3 regions of the Brevibacillus jepli genome follow, and region 2 is predicted to be linked to each of the others. Evidence: riboswitches for the same ligand, from Rfam matches in the RefSeq annotation. Region 2 holds a riboswitch; each other region holds the start of a gene.
What was found. Region 2 has a riboswitch for S-adenosylmethionine ahead of mtnK (S-methyl-5-thioribose kinase). Riboswitches for the same ligand answer to the same signal wherever they lie in the genome.

Region 1 (10,912 bases), on a different contig from region 2:
GATGGGGGAAGGGGCATATTCACTTTCGACCAGAAGGTTAAAGAGGGAAGTGCACTCAAATTCACAGGCAAGCTAAAGGTTTGGAGTGAAAGTCCAGATGTGACGGAAATGACCGTTAGCTTCGACGAGATGTACAAAGAGCATAAAGTGAATTGGGAAGTGCCAATCAAGGGAGAAAAGAAGTAGTGTCATGAACAAGCCGCTCGTTCCTGTAAAAGGATCGGGCGGCTTCTTTGTAGTTGAAATCAGTATTTGGCAATCTCAGTTCGTTGTTCCCTATGATAATAAGCATGGAACAGACAAAGCAGGACCGAGGCGGCAGAGACAAGCGTTGCCAGGAACAAGGTTGGCTGAATGCCTCCATTGTCATACATGAATCCCATAGCCAATGGCCCCAAGAGCCTTCCGCCTGTTGTAATCGCCCCAACTACTCCCAAATAAAACGGTGCATTCTCTCCAGTTTTTTCCGATATAAAAGTAGGAATAGTGGGCGAGATGAGCATTTCTCCAAAAGTCGTGATAACCATTCCGACAACAAATGCGTAATAACTACCGTGGTAGACAAGCATACACCCAAAACCGACAGCATACGCAATTGCACTGACGACGAGTTGGGCTGACAAGCTCTGATTCAGCAGCCGCTTGATCCAGGACGTGATGGGCTGCCCGGCAAAAATGATAATGCCGTTAATGGTCCACAGCCAGCTATACGAAGACAGAGGCATACCCTGCTCTGTAATATAAGGTGCTACACCTGTGTTCCAAACCGTGTTGGAAAAGAAAATGAGTGCTGCGCCTAATGCCATAAACAAGTACAATTGGTAGCGCAACAGCAGGGTAAAGTTGTTCTTCTCGCGGTGCTTTTGTTGTTCCTCCTGTTGCTCTCCGACCAGATCTTGATGCGAAATATTCTTCATAAACAGGAAGAAGAACAAGGCAAACAACAAGGTGCTCGTGCTGTTGAACCAAAAAGTAAGCTGGAAGGATAAAGTGGCAATGACGCCAGCCAACGCGGTACCGATTGCCATCCCTAAATTATTGCCGACGTAGACGATGTTAAATAATTCTCGGCGCTGCTCTTTCCAGCGAAAACCGATAAAAGCCTGAATGGCAGGAAACGACAGGTTGAACGTAAAACCAAGCCCCATCATGAGGAACAGGTAGACAGGCCAGCTCTGAACGAAAGGAATGGAAAATTGAATAAGGCCTTGAATAATCAATGCGCCAACAATAAGGCGCTTGGCACCTAGCCGATGAAATAACGATCCGCCGATGAATTGCCCGAAGATTCCAGCCAAAGATTGGATCATCAGAACGAACCCGGCTTCCGTCATCGAGCGTTGCAAAATGGTATGTACGTATAAGGTAGTAAGCGGCCACATAAAAGCACTACCGGAGGAGTTAATAAAGCTGGCGATGAGGAAGAAAATGGCCTCACGCGGATAGCGATTGAGGAAAGCTGACGGTGATATCACGTGAATGCACCCCTGACCATTAAGGATAAGAATAGTATATCTAATATTCTAAACTTTGTAAACTTAAATGTATGTAATGTCACAGGTACCCAAATAAAGGCTGCTCCACTTTCCGCGAATTCGAGTATACTAAACAAAGTGGAGAGATAACATCAACTGAGGATATAGAGAATAAAGGTGGACATTATGAGAATATGGAAACGAGTGTTGCTTCTATTGCTTGTCGTGATGGCTGCGACAGCTGGATATTACGGATACTCTTTTTATCAATTTGCTCAAAATATTCAAGAACCTAACATCGCACCGCCGCCAAGTGGTGGTAATTCCACCAAAGCTGCTGAAATACCAGAGTGGGATGGCAAGGAACGTGTCAATATCCTGCTGATGGGAGTAGACCGCAGAGGCATGAAAAATAACGGGCTTCCTCGTTCTGATTCGATGATGCTCGTCAGCATCGATCCTACAGGGAAACGTTATGATATGTTCTCAATCCTGCGTGACACGTATGTAGACATTCCCGGTAAAGGCAGCTCGCGGATTAACTCTGCGATTGTAGAAGGTGGACCTGAACTGGCAATGGAAACGGTTAGTCAGTTTACTGGGCTTCCGGTGGATCGTTATGTGATTACCGACTTTGAAGGCTTCAAGGCTCTGATTGATGCAATTGGCGGAGTCGAGATCGATGTAGAAAAAAACATGTACTATCATGACCCGACTGACAAAGGCGAGTATGACATTAATTTGAAGAAGGGTCTGCAGACGCTGGATGGAGACAAAGCGTTGCAATACGTTCGTTTCCGCCATGATGCGACCTCAGATTATACACGGACAGAGCGTCAGCGCAAATTGATGTCCGCAGTTGCGAATCAGATGAAGAACGGCACGACGCTGATTCAACTTCCTACGATTTTGAAGGAAGTAACTCCGTACATTCAAACCAATATCAGTTCGGTGGACATGCTGAAGCTATCTGCGCTCGGATTAAAATTAGACACGTTACAACCAGGCAACTACCAATTGCCGCCGATGGGGATGTTCCGTGAATCGAATCGGGCTGGCTCTGTTTTGATTCCAGATGTCGATCAGGTTCAGTCATTCATCCAAGAAAAAATGGCACCTCCTACAGAAACGACGACCATTCAACCTGTGGGAGAAAATAAAAACAGCACGCAAAACTAAGCGTGCTGTTTTTTTGTGTTTTTTAGGAAAGACTAACCATGATTTTCTAAGTGCTGAGGTGACAATGCCGATGGATCGGGAAAGTGCACGCAATTGGTTTACGCATACACACGACTTGATCACTGAACACATCGACGAGCCTGAAGGGCGCGTGAGACTTTTCTTTTTATCCACCATGGCGGATGCCAAGGTTGTTTACAGTGAGCTTATCCCGAAGCTGCGCGAGATTTGTTTGGAGGAAAGCGGAATTGAAGAGGTAGGTCGGCATTTAGGAGCTTCTAGTAGCAACCGGGTTTTTGATGAAGGGGGAGCCATTGAGCGTTTACTTAGCGGTCATATTGTCGTTCAAGTGGAAGGGGCGTCCTACGGCGTGTCTTTTCCCAGCGACGGAACTGTTGGCAGAAGTATTCAAGCACCCGAAATCGAAACAGTTGTACTCGGTCCACAGATCGCCTTTGTAGAAGAACTGAATGTGAACATCTGCATCATCCGAAAATATATGTCTACACCAAAATTGTTCCATGAACGATTGAACGTGGGAAAAAGCATACAGATGGATGTGTCGATCCTGTATTTGAGCGGAACGGCAGATGAGGAAAATGTGAATACGGTGCGTCAACGCATTCAAGATTTGGAATTGGACAGCAGTCTGGATTCTACCATACTGGCACAGCATATCGCAGACAATGAGAAATCTTTATTTCCTACTCTTCAGCAAACAGAGCGTCCAGACCGTGTCGTACATGGATTGCGACAAGGACAGATTGCCATACTCGTGGAGGGGAGCCCGTTCGCTTTGCTCGGGCCAACCACCCTGCTGCAATTTTTTCAGTCACCAGATGATTATTACTTGCGTTGGAGTCTGGCTACCTTCAACAGGCTCATGCGTACCTTTGCCATGATTTTGTCCCTGATCCTGACGCCAATCTATGTGGCTGCGCTGACCTATCATTACGAGATGATTCCGGCTGATCTCTTGCTTTCCCTCGCGCAATCACGCTCCCGTGTACCGTTTCCGCCGCTGTGGGAGGCAATTTTGATGGAGCTGATCATTGAGCTTTTGCGGGAAGCGGGGGCAAGGCTGCCGACCAAGGTTGGTCAAACGATTGGTATCGTGGGCGGTATTGTTATCGGACAGGCAATCGTTCAGGCTGGATTCACCAGCAATATCTTGATTATTATCGTTGCCCTCGGTGCTTTGTCTTCCTTTATTGCGCCTAGCTATATGATCGGTTCGACGATCCGGGTTGTTCGATTTCCAATGATTTTGCTGGCGGGCATGCTGGGGGCATTGGGTATTGTGGCCGGATTTAGCTATCTAGCCAGTCATTTGCTGCGTCAAACCAGCTTGGGTCGTCCGTACATGTACCCCATTTACCCCGTGCGCTATTCTGATTGGAAAGATGGCTTTATTCGCGCTCCATTATCCTCCCTTTCCGAACGCCTCAAGTTTTTTACACCAGAACGAGTACATCGTTTTGACAGGAGAAAAGCCAAAGAGAAGAAAGACATTGACGAGTAAGCGAGGCTGCTATGAACATAAACATCGAAGTAAGCAAGGGCAATACTATATCGGCATATCTTGCGGGGATTCTTGTGCATGGCGCTCAGCTTGGGATGGGCATTCTGGGCTTCCAGCGAATCATTGCCAAGGAAGCGGGGCACGATGCCTGGATTTCTGTCATATTCGCAGCCCTGTTGACTCATCTTACGGTGTTGATCATTAACAAGACCTTGCAAAAATACCCCTCAGCCGATATTTACGGAATTCAGGAAGATGTGTTTGGAAAGTGGCTAGGAACAGGCATCAGCATCATTTATTTGACCTATTTTTTTGTGTCGGCTGGAGTCATTATGCGTACCTACATCGAAGTTGTCCAAACCTGGGTGTTTCCGAATTTGCCTACGTGGATTCTGTCTGGAATCATCCTTTTTCTAGCGTTTTACACAATAGTAGGAGGAATAAGAGTCATAGCAGGCTATGCGTTTTTTTCCATTATGGTCACGATATGGCTAATACTTGATTTGTATTTCCCCTTGAAATTTGCACGTTGGGAATATTTGCTTCCCATCATGGACACCAGTCTAGAGAACCTTTTCAATGGAATGATTGCCATGTCTTTGACGAGTGCCGGCTTTGAGATTCTCTACGTTGTCTATCCCTATGTCCAAAATAAAGATAGGGTACACAAAAGTGCCCAGTACGGGGTGCTGGTGACGTATCTGATCTATTTGCTTGTCATGATTGTGGCGCTGGTCTTTTTTAGTCAGGGTCAGCTCATGCGAACGATCTGGGCGACGCTCAATATGCAAAAAATGGTGTATCTCCCCATTCTGGAAAGATTTGAGCTGGTTGTCATTTCGTTGTGGCTTCTCGTGATTTTGCCGAATATCATGCTGTATTTGTGGTCTTCTGCCCGGGGACTCAAGCGCTTGTTCGGATTCAACCTGCGTCATTCGTTGTATTGGATTATACCCGTGATTTATGTAGCTTCCTTGACGCTATTGTCCAGGCAGGAGATGAGCCGGATGACGAATTTATTCTCCCAAATAACCCTGTACATGATTTACGTGTACCCTTATTTTTTGTACTTCATGGTCTTGCTGAAGCAGCGAAGGCAACGGGCGAAACCAACCAGCAAAGGAGAGAGTGCCTGATGCTGCCTGATCGAAAACATTGGATACGATTATCCAAACGGCTTTTTGCGGTGTGGTGTTCTAGTGTCCTCATCATGGCAGGCTGTACAGATCGGCAAATTTTTGATGAGACAGGACTCGCCACGGCTGTTGGCTATGATCTGTTAAAGGATGGAAACATTCGTGGGACAGCGATCATGCCCTCGATTAATCCAGAGGCCAAACAAAAGATACAGCTGTTCTCAGCCACCGGTGAAACGAGCAAAGGTATTCGGGATCGGATTAATTTACAATCAGATAAAAAAGTGTTGGGCGGGCAGATTCGTGTCGCACTCTATAGTGAAAACCTGGCAAAACGTGGACTTGGCAGTATCGTTGACACGTTATATCGGGATTCCTCTATTTCCAGCAGGGTTTATCTTTGCGTATTTGAAGGCGAAACCTATGATATGTTTACGTATCCCTATTCAGAACAAGGCAATATCGGAATCTATCTATATCGTATGATTGAGCAAAATATTGAAGGGGAAAAAATTCCGTCTTCCACCATGCATGAGTTTTTTCGGGCTTATTATGACAAAGGGATCGACCCGATCATGCCGTACATTGCAAAAAAGGGAAATGAGCTGCAAATCAAAGGTATCGCATTATTTCATGGGGAGCGTTATGTAGGGTGGATCACACCCAAGGAAGCCTTTTTAATCAAGCTCATGCATGGAAAATTCAGCATTGGCAGCTACGATACTTCTGTCCCTGCTCATATTTTTGGCGATGAGCAAAAGAGCCGCGGAAGTAAAAAAGACCATGTGCAGCTTGTCTTTGACACGATTGCCAGCCAATCAAAAATCGAGCTGACTCAAGTATCTCCCCCGGTCTTTGATGTTTACATCCGATTAAATGCGCGGATATTGGAATTAACTCTTCCGCTGAAGCTGGAGAATGCAAAGCTGATGAAAATCATGGAACATGCATTGGAGGAAGAGATCGAAAAAGAGCTGCAAAAAATAGTCCGCAAATTGCAGGGGCTGGATGTCGATCCCGCTGGTTTCGGGATGGTGTATCGTGCAAATAGAAGAGGGATGGCAAACATGACGCAAGCCGAGTGGAGAAAAATGTTCAAGGAAGCCACGTTTCGTTTTCAAGTAAAGTCAACGATTATTCGCAATGGCGTCATGGATTAAAAAAACTTTTCCTGCTATTACTATTGACGTGATATTTTTAAAAAGGATATAATCCGTTTTGTATCATCATGAAATAGAAAAAACGAACATTATACGTAGATATCTTTCTTATCAAGAGAGGCGGAGGGACAGGCCCTATGAAGCCCGGCAGCCGGTTCATTTTCGAATGAACGTCGCGGTGCCAATTCCTACAGGATCGTGTGGATCTTGTATAGATGAGAAGGGTGGATGCGAACGTATACATTGCGTTGCAGCCCCTTTTTCGTTTATGAAAAAGGGGATTTTACGTTTTTTAAGGAGCCATAAAGATTTTGGTCGGGAGGTGGATGTGTTGATCCAACTGCGTCATTTGCATAAAAGCTATCAAGTACAGGGTAAAACCATCCCAGCGTTAATGGGGATCGACCTTTCCATAGAAAAAGGAGAAATATACGGGATTATCGGACACTCCGGTGCAGGAAAAAGTACATTAATCCGATGCATCAATTTGCTGGAGCGCCCTACTTCGGGGGAAGTTATTATTAACGGCGTCGATTTGACGAAGCTGGATGAAAGGAAGCTGCAAGAAAAGCGCCGCGAAATCGGCATGATTTTTCAGCACTTTAACTTGCTGTCTTCTTCGACAGTTGGCGAGAATGTCGCTTTCCCACTCAAGCTGGCAAAGCGTCCGAAGGCAGAGATTGATAAGAAAGTAACAGAGCTGTTGAAGCTGGTTGGCTTGGAGGCACATAAGGACAAATATCCGTCCCAGCTGTCTGGCGGACAGAAGCAGCGTGTCGGGATTGCCCGGGCGCTCGCGAATGATCCAAAAGTGCTGCTCTGTGACGAAGCTACCTCGGCCCTCGATCCGCAGACGACGAACTCGATTCTGGCACTCCTCTTGGACATCAACCGCAAGCTGGGCTTGACGATTGTGTTGATTACGCACGAGATGCACGTCATTCGCTCCATTTGTGATCGTGTTGGCGTGATTGATGGAGGTAAGATCGTCGAGTCGGGTAACGTATTGGATGTATTCCTTCGTCCGCAGCATCCAACGACACAAGAATTCGTGGAACAAGTAGCGGATTCTACTGAGCTGCGAGAAGCAGTTGAGCACGAAAAAGCCGCGGGGAACCGCACGATTGCTCGTGTCACCTTCCTCGGTGAAAAAACGTACCAGCCGATCCTATTCCAAACGATGCAAGAAACCGGTACGGTGTTCAGCATTTTGCAGGGAACCATTTCTCGTATGAAGGACACGCCATATGGTCAGTTGGTGATCGAGCTGGAAGGCGATGCTGCACAGAACCAAAAGACCATCGAGATGCTGCGCCAACGTGGCTTGGAAGTAGAGGTGATATAAATGGACTGGACATTCGAAAATGTGGATTGGGCTGAAATCGGCGAAGGTACGATGGATACGCTCACGATGCTCGGCTTTTCCACCCTGTTTACCGTCCTGATTGGTTTGCCGCTGGGAATCATTCTGTTTTTGACGTCACGCGGGCAGCTTTTGCAAAACCGCACTTTTTATACGATCGCATCCTTTATCGTCAACGTATTGCGCTCGGTACCGTTTATCATTTTGATGATCTTGTTGATTCCTGTGACGAAAATGATCGTAGGAACCTCACTCGGGGTGCTTGGTGCCATTCCGCCGCTGGTGTTCGGTGCCGCTCCGTTTTTCGCACGTTTGGTGGAAACCTCTTTGCGTGAGATTGATAAAGGCGTGATTGAGGCAGCTCAGTCCATGGGTGCTTCCAATTGGCAGATCGTCTGGAATGTTCTTTTGCCAGAGTCAAGATCAGGCCTGATCGCGGGTATTACGATCACGACGGTTACGCTGGTATCCTACACAGCAATGTCTGGGGTAATTGGCGGTGGTGGTTTGGGTGACTTGGCGATCCGTTACGGATATCAGCGTTTCCAAACCGATGTTATGATTGTGACTGTTGTTATTTTGCTGGTGATGGTACAGATCTTACAATCGCTGGGGGACCGTCTGGTTCTCAAGTTCAGCCGCAAGTAGGATCTTTCCATATAGGTTTTCTAAAAATAAGACTAAATACATGCAAGGGGGAAATCATTCATGAAAAAGCTAGTCGTATCTGTACTTTCTACTGTATTGGCATTTTCTTTGGCAGCTTGCGGAGGCAAAACAGAAACAGCACCTGCTCCAGCTGAAGGTGGCGCACAAGGCGGACAACAGGAAGTAACATTGAAGGTAGGCGCTTCTCCCGTTCCACACGCAGCAATCTTGAAGCTGGTTCAACCAAAACTGAAAGAACAAGGCGTGAACCTGGAAATTCAAGAGTTCACCGATTACGTACAACCTAACGTTCAATTGAACGAGAAACAACTCGACGCTAACTTCTTCCAACACAAGCCTTATCTGGAAGACTTCAATAAAGGACAAAACATGAGCCTGGAGCCAGTAGTGGCAGTACACATCGAGCCATTCGGCGCTTACAGCAAAAAAGTAAAATCTGTGGATGAATTAGCTGATGGTGCAACTATCGCACTGCCTAACGATCCAACAAACAGCGGTCGCGCACTGGCACTTCTGGAGAAAAACGGCGTGATCAAGCTGAAAGAAGGCGCTGGCATCAGCGGTACCGTGAAAGACGTTGTTGAGAACAAGAAAAACCTGAAGTTCAAAGAAGTAGAAGCAGCAATGCTGCCACGCGTTCTGGAAGAAGTAGATCTGGCATTGATCAACACCAACTATGCGCTGGAAGCAAAGCTCGTTCCAACCAAAGATGCTCTGTTTATTGAAGACAAAGAATCACCATATGCGAACTTCCTCGTAGCTCGTCCTGACAACAAGGATTCCGAAGCGATTCAAAAGCTGGTGAAAGAACTGAACTCACCTGAAGTGAAAAAGTTCATTGAAGATGAATACAAAGGCGCGATTATTCCAGCGTTCTAAAGAAAAAATAATAATTGATCGATCAACGAAACCCAACTGGCTCAAGAAGCTGGTCGGGTTTTATTTTTGTTTATAATATAATGAATTTTTATAAAATTTAGTTAAATCTATCCTAACCCCGTTTTCAAGACTTTTCCAGTCGAGTATATTGTGGTTGATATGAGAAAATATAGATAAGGGGGAATATTCAGATGAAACTAAATTTTAAAGTGTTTCTTGGCGCGATGCTGGTTGCCGGAAGCGTATTGGCTGGATGCTCCACAGGTACACAGCCTGCAGGACAGACAACTACAGCCCCACCTGCACAAGGAACAACAACGCCTGCCCAAAAGCCTGCAGATGCAAAAGCACAGGTATTTCGGGCGAATATTACAAGTGAGCCATCCACAGCGGACCCCGGTCTTGCGAAGGATGCCACCTCAGGAGCTATTGTTCGTGCTACCTTTGACGGCTTGACTCGCTTCGATGAGAATTCCAAGCCCATTAATTCGGTAGCGTCCGATGTAAAGCTCTCGGATGACAAACTGGTGTATACGTTCACGCTCCGCGATTCCAAATGGAGCAATGGTGATCCAGTAACAGCACATGACTTCGTGTTTGCCTGGAAGCGTGCACTCGACAAGACTTTTGGTGCTGAGTATGCGTACCAGCTGTACTACATTAAAAATGCGAAGCTGATTCACGAAGGCAAAGCTAAGGTTGACGATCTCGGTGCGAAGGCAATCGATGACAAAACACTGGAAGTCACGCTGGAGAATCCAACGCCATACTTCCTGGAGCTGACGGCTTTCTACACCTACTACCCGGTTAACCAAAAAGTAGTGGAAGCTAATCCAAACTGGGCAAAAGAAGCAGCGACGATCGTGAGCAACGGTCCGTTCAAAATGACGGCGTGGGAGCACAAGAGCAAGATCGTCCTCGAAAAGAATGAGCACTACTGGGATAAAGACGTAGTGAAGCTGGGTCGCATTGAGTTCTCGATGATTGAGGATGATAATACAGCCCTGTCCATGTTCGAAAACGGTGAGCTGGATTGGGCAGGTCAACCGCTCGGCGGACTTCCAACCGATGCGATTCCATCCCTGAAGGAAGCGGGCAAGCTGGTTGTCCATCCAAAAGCGACCATGTATTGGTACAAGATGAATACGACAAAAGGGCCGCTCAGCAATGTGAAGATTCGTAAAGCATTGTCCTTATCAGTTGATCGTCAGACGATCGTAGACAACATCACCCAAGTTGGTCAAGTACCAACGATGGGGATGCTGCCGCAATCCATGATTATCAATAAGGATGGCTACTTCAAGGATAACGATGTAGAAACGGCGAAAAAGCTGTTGGAAGAAGGCATGAAGGAGCTTAACCTGACAAAGCTGCCAACCATCACGCTGTCCTACAATCCAACCGATCGACACAAGAAAATTGCCGAAGCGATTCAGGACCAATGGAAACAAAAGCTTGGCATTGAAGTAAAGCTCATGGTGAAAGAGTTCGCCGTTCACTTGCAGGATTTGCATGAACTCAATTATGAG
Region 2 (10,912 bases):
AATCTCTTGAGCATTGGATCAAATTGTATTGGAATAGTATGATGACACTAGGAGAGTACTTGTTAAAAAAACCTTATCTAAAACCAGAAGTGTTGGTTTTTGAGTCAATACCTAAAGAGATCATTCGCGTATGTGAAAATTCGTAAATGTGTACATATCTCGATTTACCCCCTTAAAATTTCAGCAATCCCCCCTTATTTTCGATTTGTCACCTGCATGCTTCTTCAAATCAAAAAAGCTCAATCACATTTTTTCTAAAGAAAAAGGTACAGTCCCCTCATCTTTTGTGAGTGACTGTACCTTTCTCAGATCAACCGGTCTTTTTTTGTAGCCTCTTTGTCAGTTGCTATGGCTGGGAAGTTGCATTAGTAGTGGCAGGTGCAGGTACAGACGGTGTCGGAGCCTGGGCGTCATCTGAGAAAAACGGGATGATTACCAGACTGAGCACGAAAAACAAAATCCAAGCAATGCCTCTTCTGAAAATGCATGGTGTCAGCATTGGGTAACCCCTTCCAATCATGCAGTTCTACTTACTATTCATACGCTTCCCTCCTTGATGCCCGTTTATGCTTTTTTGGGCGAAAAAAATAAAAGCCTCGCCAAAAGCTTGGCGAAGCTTACCCATCTTTGTATTTACCCCTGCTTTTGCAACGGCATCGAATACGTCTCTTCTTGGCTTGCTTTTTGTTTGAAAAACAGGCAAGCTGCCGCAAAAACAATAAGCAGCGATCCCATCAGCCAAAAGATCGTCCACGGCTCCCACATGTCCATCAGCAGGCCATTCACATTCGGAGCCAAAATACTGGCGACACCAAAATTGACGCCCGCGATAATTCCTGCGGTAGGAACCATCGATGCTGGTAAAATATCTGCCGAGAAAGCCAATCCCAGCGAGTAAAAGGAACCAACAGCCGCACCTGCTATAGCCAACAGCAGCATCATCAGCCATACGTTTTCACCTGCAAATGGGAATAAGAAGAAGGCCAATCCCCCTACGAGAGCACACACGAGCATAACCTGTTTGCGTCCTATGCGGTCACTCAATGCCCCCAGCGGCATCTGCAAGATAATACTTCCCACGACAAACGACGGAAGGATCAAGGAAACCCATTCAACGGACAAGCCCGTACGCAAGGCATACACGGGAAAACTTCCGTTGAGTGACGTCTCCATGAAGCCGTACAAAAACGAAGGAATCAGCGCCAGCCAAGCGAGTCGCAAAACAAACGCGTATTTGTTTTGCTTCTTTTCCGTTTGTTTGATCTGTTCGGGAAACTCATTTTTGATCCGGGATAATAGCAAAAAGGCAACGAGATACAAAGCGAGCAGAGCGCCAAACGGTACCCAAATCCCCAAATGCAACACACTTAAGCCCAATGGACCAATACTGAAGCCCACTCCATAGGCCAGCCCGTAAATGGAAAGATCACGTCCCCGATTCTCGGGAGCTGCAATCTTGGTCACCCACATTTGGCTGGCGTAATGCAAACCGCTATCGCCCACACCCATTAATAAACGCAAAAAGAACCAGATTGCCAAATGGTTAAACATCGGGATGAGTGCTGTTGCGATCGTCACCAACAGCAACCCCCACAATATCGTGGCCCTGTATCCGATGCGCCGCAGCGGGATTTCCAAAAATGGATTGACCATGACCATCCCAATATACAAAGCAGCAGCGTTGAGTCCGTTCATCACGGATGAAACACCTTGTTTTTCCAATAATACCGTCAGCATCGGGATCGTCAAGCCTTGGCTTAACCCCGCAATACCGACAACCAATATCAACACCCAAAAGGTGTAGCGCGACTGTGACATGGTGTTGTTTCTCCTTCCTAGCTCCCTACTTAAGCACTCTCTACAGAAGCACTCCCCTGCTGAAGCTGATACATTTTTTGATACAGCCCGTTCTTCGCCATCAGTTCATCATGCGTGCCTCGCTCCATGATTTCTCCACGGGACAGAACAAGAATCTGGTCAGCGTGCTGAATCGTCGACAGCCGATGCGCAATGATGAATGTCGTCCTACCTTTTGATAGTACATGCAATGCTTCCTGAATGGCTAGCTCTGTTTCACTGTCAATGCTTGCCGTAGCTTCATCCAAAATCAGCATGGCAGGATCGGCAGCCAGTGCCCGTGCAAAAGAGATCAGTTGACGCTGGCCTGCGGATAGCGTCATGCCTCGCTCAACGACTGGCTCGTCATAGCCACCTGGCAGCTTCGAAATGAATTCGTCAGCGCGTACGGCTTCTGCAGCCCGCTTCACTTCTTCATCCGTAATCGTTTCATTATACATGCGGATATTGAATCCAATGCTTCCTGTAAACAAGAACGGGTCCTGCAAAACAAGTCCGACATGACTGCGCAGCGAGTGCGTGTCAATCTGTCTCATATCCTGTCCGTCGATGAAGATACTCCCTTTTGTCACCGGATAAAATCCGAGCAGCAAATTCATCAAGGAGCTTTTCCCTGAGCCGGTATGCCCAACCAGTGCAATCGTCTGACCAGGCTTCGCGGTGAAGGAGACGTTTTTCAAGACGTAATCGTCACCTTGATAGGCAAAGGAGACATGATCAAATACGACTTCTCCACGCGGGCGCTCGATCTGTGCACCGGTTTCTGCCTTCTCCGGCAGCTCATCCATAATTTCGAAGACACGCCCCGCCGAAATCGTCGCCTGCTGCATTTGCGACAAACGGTTCATAATCATGTTGATCGGTTCGAAAAAACGTCCCATATAGTCTACAAAAGCAAAAAGCGCACCGAAGGAAATCGCACTGTGAAAGGACGTCGAGCCGTAATACCAGACGATCAGGGTCAAGGAAATTTTCCAGATCAGGTCTACTGCTGGGCGCAACAGCAAGGATTCCAGATTGATTTCCTTCATCCGCACCTTGAAGTAATCTGCGTTTACATCTGAAAACTCCTTTTGCACGCCTTTTTCCCGACGAAGAGCCTGCACGATTGTCATGTTCTGGATCATTTCATTGATCGTCGTGTTCATATCACCGAGCTTCGCCCGAATCACCGCATAATAGCGGGAACTGTACTTTTGATATACGTAGACCAACAGTACGAGCACGGGCACCGTCAAAAAGCAGAAGAGGGCCAGCTCAGGCTGCAAGATGTAGAGCGCGATCAAGATTCCGATCAAATACAGACCGTTCTGCACAAACGTGGCGAGCACACTTACATACAGCTCGCGAATGGCTTCTGTGTCATTGCTTACACGCGAGACCAGCGCACCTACTGGCGTCTTGTCAAAAAAGGCAACCGGGAGCTTTTGCAGATGGATAAACAGCTTCATCCGCATCTGCTGAATGATGCGCTGCGCGATTTTTTGCAGCCACAAAATCTGGACGTAGTTGAAGCCAGCCGAGAGCAAGATCAGTGCTCCATAGCCTACGGACAGCCAGACAATGGGCAGGACATCCCCCTGATACATCGCCTTGACTTCTTCTGCGGTCAGCCGAATGCCTGTCGAAGTCGCTTGATTGCCTGAGGCATCCTTCGTCGTTACCTCGAAGCGCTCCCGTCCGTTTTCCGGTGCTATCGGGGTGATTTGCTTCTCGGCGTTTTGAGTTACCTTGCCCGCTACCAAATAATACGTCGTGCCTTCTGCAAGCACGGTTACCTCTTTTTGTTTAACGCTGTTGATTACGAGACCAGTCTTCGCTGCCACATCTTCGCGAATATAATTCGTACCGTTGAGTGAGGCGACTTGGCCCTCTGCTTGCTGTGGTACCTCGTCCAGTTGATACCAGGGCTTCTGGATCGCCAGGATGTGATTATCGATCATGACCTTGGCTAAAAATGGACCTGCCAGCTCAGCGCTCGTTCCTAATAAGAGCAGGAACAGCGCTCCGAAGATTTGCTTTTGAAAGGGTCTGGCGTAATCGGTCAGACGCCCCCATATATTTTCTTTGCTCATGAGACGCTCTCCCCCTCTCTCAACCGGCCACATCCTGTTCCATTTGCTGACGGCGGTACTGCTCCGCATACCAGCCATTGAGCAGCATCAGCTCGTCATGTGTCCCTCGCTCGACGATCTGCCCCTCATCCAACACGAGAATCAGCTGCGCATGCTGTACGGCAGACAGGCGATGTGCCGTAATAATCGTCGTTTTATCCGCGCGCTCCTGTCGCAGATGCCGGAGGATGCTCTCCTCTGTCCGCGCGTCAACCGCCGATAAAGAATCATCGAGAATCAGAATCCCCGCATCCATCAGAAGAGCACGCGCGATGGAAATGCGCTGTTTTTGCCCCCCGGAGAGGGTGACCCCCTTCTCTCCAACCATGGTTTGCAAGCCCTCTCTGAATTGAGCCAGATCTCTACTCATTTCAGCCAGCTCCAAAGCGTGAATGACGTCCTCTGTTGTCGCTTCCGGTTTACCGAATGTGACATTCTCAGCGATCGTCCGCGAGAACAGCAAATGCTCCTGAGGTACATAGGCGATTTTTTCCCGCAGCGTATCGAACGCGAGCTCCTCAATCGGGATTCCACCGATAAACAGCGCCTGCTCCTTCATCTGATATTGATGCAGCAAGGCACGGCAAAGAGTCGACTTCCCGCTTCCCGTCCGCCCGACAATCCCAAGCGTTTCACCCTCACCCAAACGAAACGAGATGTCGGTGAGTGCCGGCTTGTCAGTTCCCGGATACGCAAAGGAAAACTGGCGTGCTTCCACGGTATTGGCTGCTTGGTTCGTGATCGGATTCGCAACCTCCGTCACATCTGGCTTCTCCACCATTAGCTCTGTAAAACGCTTGTGAGAAGCGCCACCGCGTTGCAGCACATTGACCAGCCAACCAAAGGCGAACATGGGCCAAATTAAAAGTCCCAAGTATAAATTGAACGCAACCAAATCACCCAAAGAAATCGCGCTGGTAAAAACCAGATACGTCCCATAGCCCAGCCCGATCAAAAAGCTGAAGCCAATAATAATTGCGATCGTCGGCTCAAAAAGGGCGTCGATCCGCGATACGCTCACATTTCGCTCCAGCGTTTTTTCACTGACCTTGCGATATGCTTCTACATCGGCTTTTTCCTGAACGAACGCTCTCAAAACACGAACACCTGAGACCGATTGTTGTACATGATCGTTCATCTCTCCGAAGGCTTCCTGCGCCAAGTAAAAGCGCTCATGCAGCAGTCTTCCATAATAAGCAGTAGACCAAGCCAAAAACGGCATCGGAATCAGTGCAGCCAACGTCAGCTTCCAATCGATCGCTGTCACCATGACGCCCAGCGTTAACAAGGTCATGAACAGCGCATCGACAAGCGTAAGCACCCCTGTACTCGCCGTTTGTTCAATGGCAGGAATATCGTTTGTTGCAACTGCCATCAGATCTCCACTGCGTTTTCGATGAAAAAATGACGGGGTCATTCTCGTCAAATGGGCAAACAGTCGCTCTCGCAACGTCCGCTCCAATATCAAGGCTCCCCCATTTAACAAGTACCGCCATAGAAAGCGCAATCCATACAAGCTAACACCCAATGCGAGCAAGATGACCACCGTTTGCGTCAAGGCAGCGTTTGTCAGGGAACTGTTACGTATAGAATCGACCGTGTCCCCGATTAGCTTCGGAGGCCAAAGCATAAGTACGTCAATGATGAACAGCACAGAAATTCCAATGATGTACCGCTTCCAATGGGCGCGAAAAAACCACGATAATTGCCGAAGAGTCTGCATGTAAATCACCTCTATTTATTCAAACCTAATTGCAGGACTAAAAAAAGGGCTTGCGAATCACGCGCAGCCCTCTTGATCTGTCCTCACCATCGTAATTTACAGAATTTTCATTGTCAATCTGCCCATACAGTTCAGTCTAACTTTTTTTATCGGTTTTCCAGTCAAGCCATTCCTCTTTTAGCAGGCTGTAAGTCGCATGATCCACGTAATGATCGTAAAGGAATTCATTCCGACGGAGTACCCCTTCCAGATGAAACCCTAATCGCTCCGGGATCAATCTGCTCTTGTAGTTTTCCGTAGCAGCCTGAATCGTTACTTTTTCCAAATCCCAAGACCCGAAGATCAAAACGTCCAAATAGGTCGCCACCGCTTCTGTCATCAAGCCCTTGCCCTGGAACTCTGCACCCAGCCAATAGCCAATGGAAGTCTTTTTGTTGATCCAATCCACCGTATGTACGCCGACTGTTCCCGCCAGACGCCCTTGGTACCAAATGCCGTAGTTAATGCCGCGATTATCGTTGTACTGATTGATCGTCGCTTGGATGAATTGGCGCGAATCCTCCACTTGCTTTGTAAAATTCAGCCACGGCAGCCATTCCCTAAGATTCTCCCGGTTCGAATCCGTAAGCAAAAACAACTCCTCAGCATCGGCTAATTCCAACTGTTTCAGGTACGTGTCTTCATTGATTGCTATCCTTTGAATATTCGGCATACGACTCTCCCCTTTTGTTGGATATTTTACTAAAAAACGCTAAAACGAGCAAAAAGCGCTCGCCAGCAAGAGGGCGAACGCTAACAGATGTCGTTTACTTTTTGCTATTGCCGATCTCTTCCGGCTTGAAAATGCCTGTCTCCGTGACAATGGCTGTGATGTACTTCGCTGGCGTCACATCGAACGCAGGATTGTACACCTTGATATCGTCTGGAGCTACCTGTTTGCCCAAGCCATGAGTAATTTCTTCGGCTGGACGCTCCTCAATCGGAATATCTGCGCCTGTCGGTGTCTCCAAATCGACGGATGACAAAGGTGCTGCTACGTAAAAAGGAATGCCGTGTGCTTTTGCCAATACTGCTACCCCATACGTACCAATTTTGTTGGCGACATCGCCATTTGCTGCTACGCGGTCTGTACCCACGATGACAGCCTCTACTTTTCCTTGAGACATGACCATCGCCGCCATGTTGTCGCAGATGAGCGTCACATCAATCCCTGCTTGCTGCAGCTCAAAAGCAGTGAGACGAGCACCTTGCAGTACCGGACGAGTTTCGTCTGCGTACACTTTCAGATTCCAGCCGCGTTCCTTTGCCAAATAAAATGGGGCGGTAGCCGTTCCATACGCCGCCGTAGCCAATGCCCCTGGATTACAGTGCGTGAGAATTCCCATACCATCATGCAACAGCGTGAGCAGATGCTCTCCGATAGTCCTGCAAACTTCAGCGTCTTCCTTTTGAATCGCCAGTGCTTCATCGAGCACGGCCGCCTTCAACTCGGCAATCGACGCTCCGCTTTCTTTTTCCACCCGAGCCTTGATGCGATCCAACGCCCAGAACAGATTCACGGCTGTCGGACGGGAAGAGCCCAGATAATCAGCCTGCTTGGTCAGCTCCTGCCAAAACTCGTCATAGTTACTCGCTTCACTGCCACGAACGCCCAGGTAGAGCCCGTAAGCAGCCGCCATGCCAATCGCTGGTGCGCCGCGCACTTCCAAGTTACGAATAGAACCCCATACCTGTTCGGAGGTGGTCAAGTTCAAATAGATCGTTTCTACTGGCAGACGTGTCTGGTCAAGCAAGACCAGTGCATCATTCTCCCACTTTACAGGTGCCAATCGTGTGCTGGTTGTCATACTGTTGTAGCCTCCTGATAGTAACGTTCGGTCACAGTGCGAACGATGTCTGTGATGTCTGTCGATTCGTCTATGCTGCCGCGACCGAGAATCAGCGCTTCTCCAATCGAGAGAGCCAGACGCTCTGCTTCTGCGCGGGTATGGTCGTCTTCAATGGCATTCAGGTCCGCTACTCCTGCCAAACCGATAACACGGCGCAAGATTTTGCATCCAGCATAGCCTGCTGTATCCTGAATCACGCGCTTCACGTAGCTTTGCCACAGTCCTTCGACATGGGCGCTGCGCTCTTTCGCGTGCTTGTGCCAGAGCTGAACGAATTGCGAAACGAATTCATTCCAGACATCCTCGACCGTTTCCAGTAAATATTCGCGATACGCTTCCCGTTCTCCTTGATCTTTTTGCAAACCGTGCTGTCCTGCGTAGTTGAGCAGCAGATTCGCAATGACCGCCCCAATGTCAAAACCGATGGGACCGTAGTAAGCGAACTCCGGGTCGATCGCTTTCAGGCTGTTTTCCGTGATGAAAATACTACCCGTATGCAAGTCACCATGCAGCAGCGCTTCCGAGCGCGTGAGGAAATCGTATTTCAGCTTGGCGATTTCCAGCTTCAGCGGTTTGTTGTTCCAGATCGCCTCGACCTCTCGACGGATCAGCGGGTTGAAATTGTTGGTTGGCGCATTTTCATACGGATCGGTAAAGACGAGATCCTCTGTGATTTTGCATAATTCTGGATTTATGAATGTTCCGACTAGCGCTTTTTTATCGTACGGATGCGCGCCCAAGTCAGAAGTGAAGAACAAGGTTTGCGCCAGAAAACGACCAATTTGTTTCGCGAAAAGCGGATAGCGTCTTCCTTCTATCAGACCTTTGCGCATGATGATGTGGTCCCCGACGTTTTCCATGACGGTCAACGCGAGTTCCCCATCGAAGTGATACACCTGCGGCACCAGGTCTGGTACGTATTTGTGCTGAATGCGGAGTGCTTCGCTCTCGATGCGAGCCCGATCAATCGTCAGCGGCCAAGATTCTCCCACGACGCGGGCAAAAGGCAGTGCTTGCTTGACAATGACGCTCTTTCCGGTTGCCGGCTCCTGAATGTCAAAGACCAGATTGAGGTTGCCATCCCCGATTTCGTGGCTGGTCAGCTCTGCTCCTTCACTAAAAAGTCCCGGTATTCCTTTTACGTACTCTACTGCTTCCTGCTCAGTCAATGCGCGATATGCCATGATTACAAAACTCCCCTCTACGTATTTTTCCTCTATCTCTACTTGTTTTGTTTGCGTACCTGGAGTAAAAAAAAGACCTCTTTTCCCGAAGAAAAGAGGTCGTGTCGTCACGTGTAAGAACCGTGTTGATGTCCCCCTTATCTTCCAGACCACTTTTGTTTCTGCAGGAATTAGCACCGTGCATGTCGCCTGTCAATCATTCGCTGCTCGCGTCTGAATGGCGTCATGTCGGTTGCCGGGTATCATCGGGCCAGTCCCTCCACCTTCTCTGGATAAGGTATCCAAAACGTATTCGGTTTTTGATTTAGTTTGAATCATACAACCAACGCTTCCACGATGTCAACACCCTTTTGTGCAAAAATTCGCACCTTGCTACTAGTAGGTGTAATGTATTCCCGAGGCCGCGGGTCGCTCCCAATTCCACCAGTCTACCTTGCCTAAAAGCGCTGCTGTAATTGACTTTTCAGCCTTGAGCTTCAGGAGTTCTTTCGTAGGTCCGGTGAGGACAGCTCCGTAGATTCGCACTCCGTTTTGCTGCATGTAGTTGTATCGTTCTGTAATTTGTGGGTCCCTATGAAATAACAAGGATCTGCCGATCTCGCGAGTCAAACCTTCTCTCTCGGACAAGTACTTCATTTCGTTCAAATAAGTCGCCATCCGCCTATCCCATTCTCCGTTTACAAGAATAGGTCCGCCATAATTCAGCTCATGCTCTGCAAAACCCCATACACGTCCCGGGCCCAACATCAATTTTCCATCTTCACTCTCCTTGGTCTCTACCCCTGTGTCTACGGCAAACCAAACCGTATCTTGTCCCGAAGAAGGAACATGACGTGAAACCAATTCATAATACTCCTCGTACGTCAGGAAACGATCGAAGGAAATCGCAAGCTGAGAAACAGTTCCCTCAGGCAGCTTCTCCATCGTCGTCCAGGCAGGTGATGAGAAAGACTGTGTATCCTGCGTTGCCCCCTCTTTCGGATAACGGAAATATAGCTTCTGCTCCCTGACCCCATTCAGCCATTGCGGCCCAGCATCTACGTTCCACAGCACATTTGAGCTTTCAAAGCGGCCAGCATTCTTTTCTTCCGCTCCAACCCTTTCACGCAGCTCCATGCTGATATTGCCGTATAGCAATCCGACCTGCGAGCCACTCCCGCCTACACTTACACCTGGCTGAGTAAAATTAACCATTGCCTTCGCGACGCGGAACAGATCTTCATGCATCAGTGACCCTACCCAGCCATTCAAAAATAACAGCACCATAGCAGTCAAAAAGGGAAGCCCTATGGTGAATCCAGCGTTGGACAACCGATTTTTCCATTTCCCCCGGCGAACAATGGCACGCTGTTTTTCAGCCGACAACGTTGCAGTCTGTTTTGCCTCCGTACTGTCTTCACCCATTTCTTCCCCCAGCAACAACCTCTCCAACCGCTGTGCGTACTCCTCGTCAGCGGCAATCTCCTCCTCGAATCGTTTTACCTCTTCCCCTGACATCTCTTTACGCAAATAAGCGAGCAGCCTTTGTTCCCGCTCATGATCACCCATATTCTTCACTAGCTCTCCTCCCTCCACAACTGCCGCATCTTTTGTCTCCCCCGAAACAACGAACGCTTGACGTCTGCCAAATCAATTTCAAGCACTTCTGCCATTTCCGCGTAGGTAAACTGCATCGCTGCCAGTAAAATCACTTGTCGCTGTTTTTCCGGTAGTCGCTCCAAATAGTCATAGGCAATTTCCCACAGCTCCTTGTTTACGAGCTGATCTGCCGGGTCTACAACAGAGTGATCGTGCTGGTCCGGGAGGCTTTGCACCAAAGTAACCGGGCGCTTCGCTTGCTTGCGATGCCCGTCTACAAAAGCGTGATAGGCCACCTTGAACAGCCACGGCCGTACTTTTTCTCCATGGTAATCGTCCAGGGAAGAGTAGGCGCGACAAAAGGTCTCCTGTGTCAGATCCTCTGCCAGCCTCTCATCTCGTGTCAGCCGGAAAAGATAGCGGTAAATATCGTTTACATGCAGCTGGTACACTTCCTCCAGACCTACTTTCCCAAGCCGTTCACACCCTTTCATCCCTTACCACGAAATGGTAGCGAAAAAGTTCCACTTCGTCCCATTTTTCTGACAGAAGACTGCATATTCCTCG
Region 3 (10,912 bases), on a different contig from region 2:
CCCATTTTGGCAGGACCTTCTGTAAACAAGCGATCTTGAGCATTGATGAGATAGACCTTGACTTCGGCAGGATTGATTCCGAGGTTTTTCGCTTCCTCGTGCATGGCAAAAGCCAGCTCCGCAGAGGTTTCCATCCCGCTGATGCCCGCTCCCGCAACGGCAATCGTCAACAATCGCTGACGTTCGGGTGCTGTTTTCTCATGCACAGCTTGGCGCATGTTCGCAAGCCACTTTTCCCGAACGGACCCGGCAGCCTCCACTCCCGTCAAAGCGATGCCTCCTTGTTCGGGCTCTGGTTGGCGAATGACGCTTCCTACTGCCAGGATGAGAATGTCGTAGGGCAGCGCCTGCTCTTGGCCGCTATTGTTCAAGAAAAGGAGGGTCTTCTCTTTCCCTTTGATCGAGGTGACAGTACCTTGCACGAATTCGACGCTCTCTGGAAACAGGCTTTTTAGCGGAATCGAGATGTCAGTTTTGGCAGCTGCCGGTTTGAACAGCAGGACTTTGCGCAGGTGATGAGGCTCTTTATCGATTAAGATAAAGCGGATCGGGCGTCCCTTGCACGTATCCCGAACGGCTTTTAGCGCGTTGATACCTGCGTACCCGCCCCCGACAATCACACATGTTACTTCTTTCATCCCAATCAGCTCCTCGGTTGGTTTGACCATATAACGAGGTGTGGAGCGATTGTGTGACAAAAACCAAACAGGAAAATGTCGAAGAAAATCGAATAGGGAATAGATGGAAGGATAGACACATCAGAGTTCGTAGGAGGATAGCAAGCATGTCATACCACGTATATACTTTCGCGCAAAGATCGGATCTAGACGATCAAGCTGATGAACTCATCCAAGCAAGCTGGTCTGCCTTCATGCTGAATGATGAAGTGGCTAACGAATATTACAGTCATCTGTATGACTGGTTTCCCTCGTTTCAATTCATGCTGACAGACGAAGCTGACAAGGTGATGGCCGTAGGAAATGCGATTCCGTTTTATTGGGATGGCACTGCAGAAGGGCTGCCAAAAGGCTGGGATGATGTCTTCTTGCAAGGGATTGAAGGCTATCGCCAAGAAAAGCAGCCCAACGCTTTATCAGCGCTCTCCATTTCGATTGGTCCCGAATACCGCGGACTAGGACTCAGCAAGCAGATGGTTACGGCGATGAAGGATATCGCCAAGGAAAATGGCTTGACGTACATGGTGGCTCCCGTGCGTCCGTCGCATAAGCACAAATATCCGCTCACACCAATGGACAAGTTCGTACAGTGGAAAACGTCCGATGACGCTCCGTTTGATCCGTGGGTGCGTACGCATTGGAAACTGGGAGCTACGATTATGCAGGTGGCGCCGGAATCCATGCTGATCAAAGGAAGCTTGAAGGATTGGGAAAGCTGGACGAGGATGAAATTCCCGGAGTCAGGATCGTACATTATTCCAGACGCATTAGCTCCGGTGCAGGTTGACGTGGAAAAAGACGAAGTAGTATATATCGAGCCGAATATTTGGATGCAGCACTTCCTGTAGCGATTTACCAAGTGGCAGCAGGCGCGATCCAAAAAGATTTGGTTTTTGGAAAAGGACGAACAAACAGCGAAGTAGCCGTTGTGGACATCACATCGGTTTCTTTTTGCATTTTCTGTCACCTTTTTGCCGTGAGAAGGATCATACCTACTAGCAAGCAATCAACGGATGAGGTGAACGGGTTGAACGAAGCAGAAACAATGCCAGCCAGTCTGGAGGTTACACGGGAAGCCAGACTGAAATGGCTGATGCAGCAATACGGGGAGAAGATTTTTCATCTGGTGAGTCTCACGGTAAAGAACCATGCCTTGGCAGACGATATTACCCAAAACGTGTTTATCAAAGCCTATCGGCATCTCGATCAGTTCCGCGGGGATGGCCATATCAAGCATTGGCTCTACAAGATCGCGATGAATGAAAGCAAAAAGCATTTTCGATCGTGGTCGTTCCGCAACATTTTTCCGACGATGGATGATCATCTGGGCGACATGATGGATCGGCAGGCGAACAACCAGGTAGAGGAAGAAATTCTGAACCGGGTGAAGCGGGAAGAGGTCGTCACGTACATTCAATCCCTCGCACCGAAGTACAGGCAGGTGATCCTCCTGCACTATTACGAAGACCTGTCGATTACAGAAGTGGCGGACATTCTCTCGGTTTCGCAGGAGGTTGTCCGTACGCGATTGCACAGAGCCAGAAAGCAATTAAAGGAGACCATGTCGAAGGAGGTAACAGGATGAGCGACGATCGCATGTGGAGAGAATGGAGCCAATCAGCCAAGCAAGCTGTTCGGGAGAAATATCCGTTTCAGTTAGAAAAATTGGAGCAGGATGTGTTTGCCAAAATAAAGCGTGAAAAGCGTCGCCGTCGCTGGCAGGTAACCTCTTGGGCAGCGGGTGTGGCAGTTGCTGCCCTGTTTTTCTTCCAGATTGTTCAACCTTTCAACGAGGGCGAAGCTTTATGGGGACTGACGGGGGCCGAGAAAGGTCAGGAAGCATTTGAGTGGATCACGCCAGATGAAGGCTTTATGCATGCGTTGAAGAATGGCTATCCGATTCTGCCTGAGGTGAAATTGGAAAAGGACGGGTATGTTTTTCAGATTCGGGATACCATGGTCGATCACAGACGAATTACGTTTACACTGTTAATCTCCGGTGAAAAAATGGAGGAGATTGCGCGAATTCCAGACGAATCGAAAAGAAATGAGTTAATCTATGGGGGACTTCGTGTAGATTTGGGCGACTTGAGAGAAATAGGTGGTGCAAGCAGAGATTTTCAACAGATCGATGGTGTGCAGTATCTTATCTACAGGGCGAATTACCGAATCAACGAGAAAGTAATGCGGACGATCTTGAATCAGCCTAAGCCTGTTCTCCCGTTGCAAATCGTAGATGCGCACAAGAATGGAGAAGAAAAAGTGGTAGCGGAGCTGTTGCTGCCGCTGCCCAAGTCCGTGACCGTAGCCGAAAAAGTCATCGAACCTGCCGCAGGGGCAGATACTGCGCTAGAAACAGCAGATTCGGTGACGAGTCTTCAAGTCAACAAAATGATCGCTTCGCCTACTGTGACGGAAGTAGAGCTTGAAGCGAATTTCAAAGAGGGATATGAGCTGCATCGGTTAGAAAATATGAAGCTGGTCGATGGAAGCGGGAAAGAATATCAGCCAATCGACGACAAGCTGAATGCAAACGTGAAGCAAGTGATGGGGACCAATACTTACAAGGCGCAGTTTATTCCATCGCTGTTCTTCGAGGAGCTCCCGGAAAAACTGGAGCTGCGCTTCGACAAAGTAACGATGAGACGATCCCTTGAGGATACCTTCGTGCTTGATTTAAACGCGAAATATCCGCAAAGCATTCCGTTTGGAAAAAAGAAGCAGCTGCACATCGAAAAGGCTTATTACGAAAAAGGCAGACTGGTCATTGTCATTCCGAACAAAGGGCCGGAGGAGATTAGCCTGCGTGTAGACGGTAAGAACTACCGGAATTTAACTCCAACAGATGATATGAAAAGCGTCTTGATTGACTTTGAGGTACCGAAGAAGGAAACGTACGAGGTAAAAATGTCCGGGCTTGAGTGGGAGAGAGTTACGGTGGACGGTGTCATTCCGCTTACCAAATAACGCTTGTAGTAAAAGAGGTATAGGATGGCCAGTTGGTCATTTTATGCTTCTTTTTGTTGGCGGGAAGGGTTTTACACATAATCAAAATTGATAAAAAAACGAGCCAGTAGAGAGTCATTTCCCAGGCTCGTTTCTTGTTTTTTCGTACACTTTTACACCCGTTCCACCGGGCTTGTCAGGCAAGTAGGTCCACCTGTTCCCTTATAAGAAATCTCATTGCCCTCATACTCGTATACAGTCGCACCTGCGTCGAGAAGACGTTGCTTGGTAATCGGGTTGCCTGCCACGACCATGCACACACGAGGCGCGAGGGCGAGAACGTTGCTGCCCAGATTTTCATACTCATCATCCGGTACTTCAATTAACTGAATGCCTCTGTCGATGAGCAGCTGACGGAAAAATACAGGCATCAGCTTGGAATAGACGACAGCCAAATCATGATCGACCATACTGATGACTGACATCAGATGCAGACATTCCGCAGGTCCACGATCATACGGAAGCTGTACCACGATGATTTCATCTGTAAAATCCTTAACCATTTCCGTAATTTGAGCGATAGCTGCTTCATTCGTGCGGAAGCCAAGGCCAATGGCAAGCGTTTTGTCATCCAGCCAGACGAGATCGCCGCCATCTGACAAGGCGTCTCCAGTGAGTTGCCCCAGGATCGGAATATTGTTTTCTTCTAAAAAGGCTTTGTATACTTCTGCTTCTCCTTGACGGAGTTCTTTGCCAGATTTGAGGATGATCGCCCCTTTGGAAGTAAATTTTACGGGGTCGTGTGCGTAAATGGAATCCAGTCCGGTTTTATCGGATTGTGGCAGGTGCAGGACGTTTTCCACATGCTCGCGCAGGATTGCTTCGAATTTGGCGTACTCATGAAGAGCCGTGTCCCAGTCCGGGCGATCTGTATAGTTGAAGGTTTTCCACGATTGATCGAGATGTTCTTGGCTAATAAATGCTTGATGGGGATGCTTGATGATGACCGTTTTCATCTTTTTGACCATGGATTGGCTGCCTTGGAACATAGTTGCCTCCCTTTATTCCACATTGCAGAATATTATTCATATTTCGAAATGTTCACCATTAGTTTACACATTCTGATTTCTGACTGTCAATCTGTGATTCCTACCTGGAGTTTTTTTGCGATTCACAAAATTAGAGCAAATGGTTTAACATAGTTTCATAGGAGAAGATAGATAGAAAAGGGGGGATGACCGTGATTCAATCGTTTGATCGAGCGATGGCGATTGCAACGGCACTTTCGTCGGACGAGCATAGAAAATGGTGGACGATCAATGATTTAGCGAAGGAATGCCAGCTCCCGGTCAGCACCATTTATCGACTGTTGTACACGTTGATGGGTCATGGATTGGTAGAGCAGGATGCTGCGACCAAGCAATATACGTTGGGGATTAAATGGATGGAATTCGGCTTGCGCGTGCTCGATCGGATCGATTATCGCAAAGTAATCAAGCCGATGATCGAGGAGCTGGCCAGAGAAGTGAACGAGAGCGTATACTTCAGTCAGCCTAGCGGACTCGAATCGATTGTCGTTGATCGTGTAGACAGTCAGCACAATATTCGCATCTACGACCAGTTGGGCTTGCGGATTCCGATGCATATCGGTGCGGCCAATAAAGTCGTGCTGGCCCATATGCCTGTGGAGGAAGCACGACAAACCGTAGTGCAGTTGGTGGATGAAGAGCAGGTGCCTGTTTTTATGGAGAAACTCATGGAGATCAGAGCAGCTGGTCATGCAGTCAGCTTTGCGGAGCGGACGGAAAATACGGCGTCCGTCGCAGCGCCGGTGATTGACTACAATCAAAAGGTAATCGGGGCGTTAAGCATTGGAATTGTTACGTATGATTTGAAGGAGGAACGGCTCCAGTATTTGATTGAACGGGTGAAGGATGTCGCTCACAAAACTTCGCAACGGCTAGGCGGCCTGTCATAGGCCGGCTGGCCTTTTTTTTTGCTCTTTTCACCTTATAGATTTTGTTAATAATACTAAACAAAATAAGTGATAAATTAATAAAAATAAAAAATATATTGACATCTTTTATACATATATTGTAAAAATGTATTTGTATCAAATTTTGGGAGGTTTTTACATCGAGATTTGCAGTTGAAGTTTTAGATTTAATTTCATCATTATCGATCAAATAGATCGTATCCTGCTCCCCAAAGAAATACGGTGAGTGCAACAAGAATTAACTGGAGGGGCTAGAGAAATGGCTTGGATTATTGCAACAGAGCTATTCAGAATTTTTTTTGCTTATGTAGGCGGGTATATGATTCTACTAGGCTTGCAAACTTCCTATAAATGGATAAATGGAAAAGAAGCCAAGATTACCTTTTCCCAAAAAATGATGGTTCTCACAATTAGTGTGGCTGTCGATATCATTTGGAGATTTGTTTTTTAATCATCAAACGACATAAAGCAAAAACTCGATCTTCCGTGGAGAAATCGATGCCATTACAGGAGAGTGGCTGCCACACTAATCAAGAGAGACACCAGGGGGAGACTCCTGGTGTTTTGTTTTGTATAAACGGAAAAAGGCACAGTTCCACTGCAAAACCTGCATGCAGTTACTGTGCCTTATACGGGAGCATAATGGTGAACTTGGTCCCTACTCGTGGTTTGCTTGATACATTAACGGATCCACCAATCGCATGGATGACATGGTAGGAATAAGTCAGTCCAAGACCGGTCCCACTCGATTTCGTAGAAAAGTAAATGGTACCGAGACGGCTGATCTGTCCTGCATCCATGCCGACACCGTTATCCTTGATGACCAACAGTGCTTTGTTTCGCTCAATGAGCAAGCCGAGGGTAACTTTTCCGTCCGAAATATCTGAGCAGGCCTCGATTGCATTTTTGATGAAATTCACGAGCACCTGCTTGAACTCGTCTGGGTTGGCCTTGATCTTCACGGGTTTCTCAAAGGCTTGCAGCTCCAGCTCTACGTTATACATATTGGCAAACGGGAGCATCACTTCACGAATGGCATGCAAAAGCTCGCAAACATTAATCAGCTCATGCCGTTCCTTGAGCGGCTTGGAAATCGCAAGGTACTCGGTCAAGATGGCTTCTGTCCGTTGGATTTCGTCCAGACTGATGCGAATGTATTGATCGACTTTTACCAAATTTTCCGGAGATTCCTGTATCAATTTCAAGAAGCCTTTGACTGCTGTCAACGGATTTCGTACCTCGTGTGCGAGCGAGGCGGCAACGTGGCTCATCGTCTGGATTTTTTCATTTTGCGCGTGGCGGATGAACAGCTCCTTATCCGAAACGCATTTGCTGAAAAGCGACATTAATAGCCAGAGCCCGAAAAAGTTTTGAATGGGAATGAGAACTGTATAGTAGACGAGATTTTGTGATACATAGGTCGGGAAAAAGTAATAAGTAATCCCCAAAGCAACACTGGAAAAAATCGCACTCGTCATAAAAAGATACAGTGTTTTCCGATAACTGGCTTTGTAGTGCTTGTAAATTAAGAGTGCCAACAAAAAATTTACGGCAAGGATCAGCATCGCAACCCATGTTCCTTGGCCGCCTAGATAATACCGATAAACCAAGGCTTCGATCAGAAGGAGCAAGGCAACCTCAATACCGCCATAAACCAGTCCGAACAGGATGATGACATGCCGTATATCAAAAATCATGCCGTTAGTAACGCTCGGGGCAAAGGTCATCGCAAGAATCATGCAGGCAGAACTGGTAATGATGATAAACGAACGGCTGTAGTTCCTCATTTTGTCGCGGTAATAAATGTTGAAAAACACAAAAGGAATAATCGCAAAAAACCATTGCAGAATGACTTCTTTTAATAGACTCATGTAGCATCCCCATCGCAAAAATTTGCTAGGCTTGTATCAATCTACGATAATTCGACAAGACACAACAAAATCCCTCTCGTATTTACAGTGAGAATTGGAATAAATATCTAGAAATTCTTTGTATAACCTAGTTGACAGATGGGTAATGCCCGGATTATATTCTGTATATACTAATACAAACGTTTTGAAAATAAACACTACTCTTATCAAGAGAAGGCTGAGGGAATGGCCCTATGAAGCCCGGCAACCTAGCGCGAGAGATGATGATTCTTTCGAGCCAAGGTGCTAACTCCAACAGGTAGAAATACCTGACAGATAAGAGGCGAGAATCTTGTCGATTTTTGTCCTCTTTCTCTGTGGAAGAGGATTTTTTGCGTAGCTAACGTGGGGAAGTGGGGAAGAAGCGCATTTCCAGTCTACGCTTCGGCCTACGCCCTGCTGTGGGATTGACTGTCCGCTCAGGAAAAAATGGCGGGAGCGCTTCAAACGTAGAAGTTTCAAGGAAGTAGCCCATAAGTGAAGCTGAAATTCCCCGCCATTTTTTCCTGCGCTGGGGCGGGCTCCAGAGGCGCTTGGACTGGAAATGCGCTTCTTCTACGAGGATTTTGAAAAGAAAAAGGGGGAACATCAAAATGAAAAAGAAACTAGGGCTGATTACTTCACTTGTATTGGCTGCGTCAGTTCTCGTAACGGCATGCGGTGGCGGAGCAGCAACAGGAACCGGAAGTACGACCGAAGGCGCTTCGGGGGAGAAGGCGAAGAGAATCGCACTCATCATGCGTCAAAATGTAGGGACATTCTCTGCCCAATACATCAATGGTGTGAAGACAGAGGTCGAGAAAAACGGCGGCGAGCTGACCGTTTTTAATGCAGATACCGATCTGGCAAAAATGGCGTCCAACCTCGATGCGGCCGTGAATCAAAAATTTGATGGCATTCTGATCGACCATGGTACGGCAGAAGCCTTGCAGCAGGGTACACAAAAAGCTGTGGATAGAAAAATTCCGGTCGTCCTGTTTGATACAGACATCAACATTCCGGGCGTGCCAGTTGTGGCGCAGGATGACAACAAATTGGCTGAGCTGAGCCTGGAGAAGCTGGCTGCAGATACGAACGGCAAAGGCAACATCGTAAAAATATGGGTAGCGGGCTTTGCGCCAATGGAAAAACGCCAAGTCACGTATGAAGCTTTCCAGAAGAAGTACCCAGATATAAAAGAAATCGCCGCATTCGGTTCTGCGACCAACAATACGGCACTCGATACGCAAACACAGATGGAAGCCATCTTGAAAAAATACCCGAACAAAGGCGACATCACAGCAGTATGGGCAGCTTGGGATGAATTTGCCAAAGGGGCAACTCGTGCCATCCAGCAAGCAGGCCGTACGGAAATCAAAGTATACTCCATCGATTTGAGCGATGAGGATCTGCAAATGATTCAGGCGGAAAACTCTCCGTGGACTGCGACAGCAGCGGTAGACCCATCCAATATCGGGCGCATTCATGCCCAAACCGTGTTCCAAAAAATCAAAGGCGAGCAAGTGCCAGACAACGTGAAGCTGAATCCAGTGCTGGTGAAACAGGAAGACCTGCCGAAGGATAAAAAAGTAACGATGGGCGACCTGTCCCAATACGTAAAAGAGTGGGGTAAGTAAGCGCGTCAAAATTGGCTGTTCCCGTTGATTCGTATCTATCAACGGGATTTTTCCTTATACAGGAGGTGTGAAAAATGTCCACATTGCAAATGAAAGGGATGACGAAGCAGTTTTCCGGGGTTCCTGCCCTGCGATCCGTCGATTTTGAGGTGCGCGCAGGAGAGGTTCATGCACTGCTCGGTGCCAATGGCGCAGGAAAAAGCACCCTGATGAAAATTCTCACGGGAGCGTATCAGGCAGATGGCGGCACGATCACCATCGATGGCCAGACTGTGACGATCCAATCTCCGCAGGACGCCAAAGCATTGGGCATCCAATGTGTGTATCAGGAAGTGGACACCGCCTTGATCCCGTATTTGAGCGTCGCCGAAAACATACTGGCGGGTCAAATTGTCCAGGCGAAAACCAAAGGACTGATCAACTGGCAGAGCTTGTACAACGAGTCGGAGCAGATTTTACAAAGCTTCGGCTTCTCCATTCCGGTGAGGATGCTGGTCGAAGAATGTACGCTTTCGGAAAAGCAATTGATTTTGATCGCACGGGCTACCGTACAAAAAGCCAAGTACGTTATTTTCGATGAACCGACTGCGCCGTTGAGCACCAAGGAGAGCGAGCGACTGTTCCAAATCATTGCACAGCTGAAAAAAGCAGGCGTCGGCATCATTTACATTTCCCACAGGCTGCCGGAAATTTTTGAAATCTGTGATCGGATCACGATTATGCGCGATGGTCAGCATGTCGTGACCTCAGAGACGACTGCGACGAATATGGACGAAGTGATCGCGAACATGCTGGGCAAAAGCTTCGACGAGGAGTTCCCGAAGCTTGCGGTGCCGATTGGCGAGACGATTTTGGAAGTGTCCGGAGTTGCTGGTGGCAAAGTGCGTGGGGTCGATTTGAAAGTACGCGCGGGAGAGATCGTGGGTGTCGTCGGTCTGGTCGGAGCAGGGAAGACTGAGCTCGCCCGATTGCTCTTTGGTGCGGATGAGGCAAAGGCTGGTGCGATCCGACTACATGACGTACGAATCCAACTACGCTCGCCCAAAGACGCCGTTGATTCAGGCATCGTGCTCGTCCCGGAGGAGAGGCGTAAGGAAGGGATTTTTGTAGAGGAGTCCGTGCAGAACAACCTGTCTGTCGCCTCGTTGAAAAAGAAATCCTTGCTAGGTTTCATCAAAAGAGGGGCGGAAACGGCGAACGCAAGAGAGCTCGTGCAGCGTCTTGGTGTGAAAACAGCCGATATCAAGCAGCTGGTCGGTTTTCTCAGCGGCGGAAACCAGCAAAAAGTCGCGATCGGAAAATGGTTAGATACGAACTCGGACATCTTCATGTTTGATGAGCCGACAAAAGGTGTGGATATTGGCGCAAAAAGCGATATTTACCGCCTGATCGGAAGGCTGGCGGAGCAGAAGAAGGGCGTCCTGTATTTCTCCTGCGAGTTTCAGGAGGTCATCGGGATTGCAGACCGGATTCTCGTCATGTTTGAGGGTAAGATCGTGAAGGAACTGAGTCGCGAGGAAGCAACGCAAGAACTGATTATGTACTACGCAAGCGGAGGTGAGTAACGTGGCAGATAAAAAGTTTAGCCTTTTTGATTTTGTATACAAATACGGAACGGTTGCAGTCATTGTCATTGTCATGTTGTTATTCAGTCTGACCAACCCGTATTTCTTCACGTACGACAACTTGACGGACATTCTACGGTCCATCTCGATTGTGACGTTTGTTGCGATTGGTGTTACGTTCTCGCTAATTGTCGGGGGCTTT

Region 1: it holds a riboswitch for S-adenosylmethionine, as region 2 does, so the genes downstream of both, AB1L17_RS28545 (methionine ABC transporter ATP-binding protein) here and mtnK (S-methyl-5-thioribose kinase) in region 2, are expected to answer to the same signal.
Region 3: it holds a riboswitch for S-adenosylmethionine, as region 2 does, so the genes downstream of both, AB1L17_RS10980 (sugar ABC transporter substrate-binding protein) here and mtnK (S-methyl-5-thioribose kinase) in region 2, are expected to answer to the same signal.

Annotation. Positions count from the first base shown of each region.
Region 1 is NZ_JBFEFW010000041.1:26,310-37,221, reverse strand. Features, by position in the region: gene AB1L17_RS28575 (DUF4179 domain-containing protein) at 1-186, shown strand, start outside; gene AB1L17_RS28570 (MFS transporter) at 246-1,475, opposite strand; gene AB1L17_RS28565 (LCP family protein) at 1,662-2,654, shown strand; gene AB1L17_RS28560 (spore germination protein) at 2,725-4,176, shown strand; gene AB1L17_RS28555 (GerAB/ArcD/ProY family transporter) at 4,188-5,312, shown strand; gene AB1L17_RS28550 (Ger(x)C family spore germination protein) at 5,312-6,472, shown strand; SAM riboswitch class I at 6,578-6,694, shown strand; gene AB1L17_RS28545 (methionine ABC transporter ATP-binding protein) at 6,804-7,817, shown strand; gene AB1L17_RS28540 (methionine ABC transporter permease) at 7,818-8,483, shown strand; gene AB1L17_RS28535 (MetQ/NlpA family ABC transporter substrate-binding protein) at 8,544-9,383, shown strand; gene AB1L17_RS28530 (peptide ABC transporter substrate-binding protein) at 9,575-10,912, shown strand, end outside.
Region 2 is NZ_JBFEFW010000009.1:95,593-106,504, forward strand. Features, by position in the region: gene AB1L17_RS11885 (DNA polymerase III) at 1-146, shown strand, start outside; gene AB1L17_RS11890 (MFS transporter) at 634-1,818, opposite strand; gene AB1L17_RS11895 (ABC transporter ATP-binding protein) at 1,848-3,932, opposite strand; gene AB1L17_RS11900 (ABC transporter ATP-binding protein) at 3,952-5,694, opposite strand; gene AB1L17_RS11905 (GNAT family N-acetyltransferase) at 5,831-6,406, opposite strand; gene mtnA (S-methyl-5-thioribose-1-phosphate isomerase) at 6,501-7,541, opposite strand; gene mtnK (S-methyl-5-thioribose kinase) at 7,538-8,767, opposite strand; SAM riboswitch class I at 8,902-9,046, opposite strand; gene AB1L17_RS11920 (anti sigma factor C-terminal domain-containing protein) at 9,143-10,315, opposite strand; gene AB1L17_RS11925 (sigma-70 family RNA polymerase sigma factor) at 10,324-10,839, opposite strand.
Region 3 is NZ_JBFEFW010000008.1:141,003-151,914, reverse strand. Features, by position in the region: gene AB1L17_RS11020 (NAD(P)/FAD-dependent oxidoreductase) at 1-638, opposite strand, end outside; gene AB1L17_RS11015 (GNAT family N-acetyltransferase) at 785-1,525, shown strand; gene AB1L17_RS11010 (sigma-70 family RNA polymerase sigma factor) at 1,705-2,262, shown strand; gene AB1L17_RS11005 (hypothetical protein) at 2,259-3,644, shown strand; gene AB1L17_RS11000 (dimethylarginine dimethylaminohydrolase family protein) at 3,797-4,672, opposite strand; gene AB1L17_RS10995 (IclR family transcriptional regulator) at 4,864-5,601, shown strand; gene AB1L17_RS10990 (hypothetical protein) at 5,879-6,070, shown strand; gene AB1L17_RS10985 (ATP-binding protein) at 6,237-7,490, opposite strand; SAM riboswitch class I at 7,691-7,812, shown strand; gene AB1L17_RS10980 (sugar ABC transporter substrate-binding protein) at 8,123-9,145, shown strand; gene AB1L17_RS10975 (sugar ABC transporter ATP-binding protein) at 9,220-10,710, shown strand; gene AB1L17_RS10970 (ABC transporter permease) at 10,712-10,912, shown strand, end outside.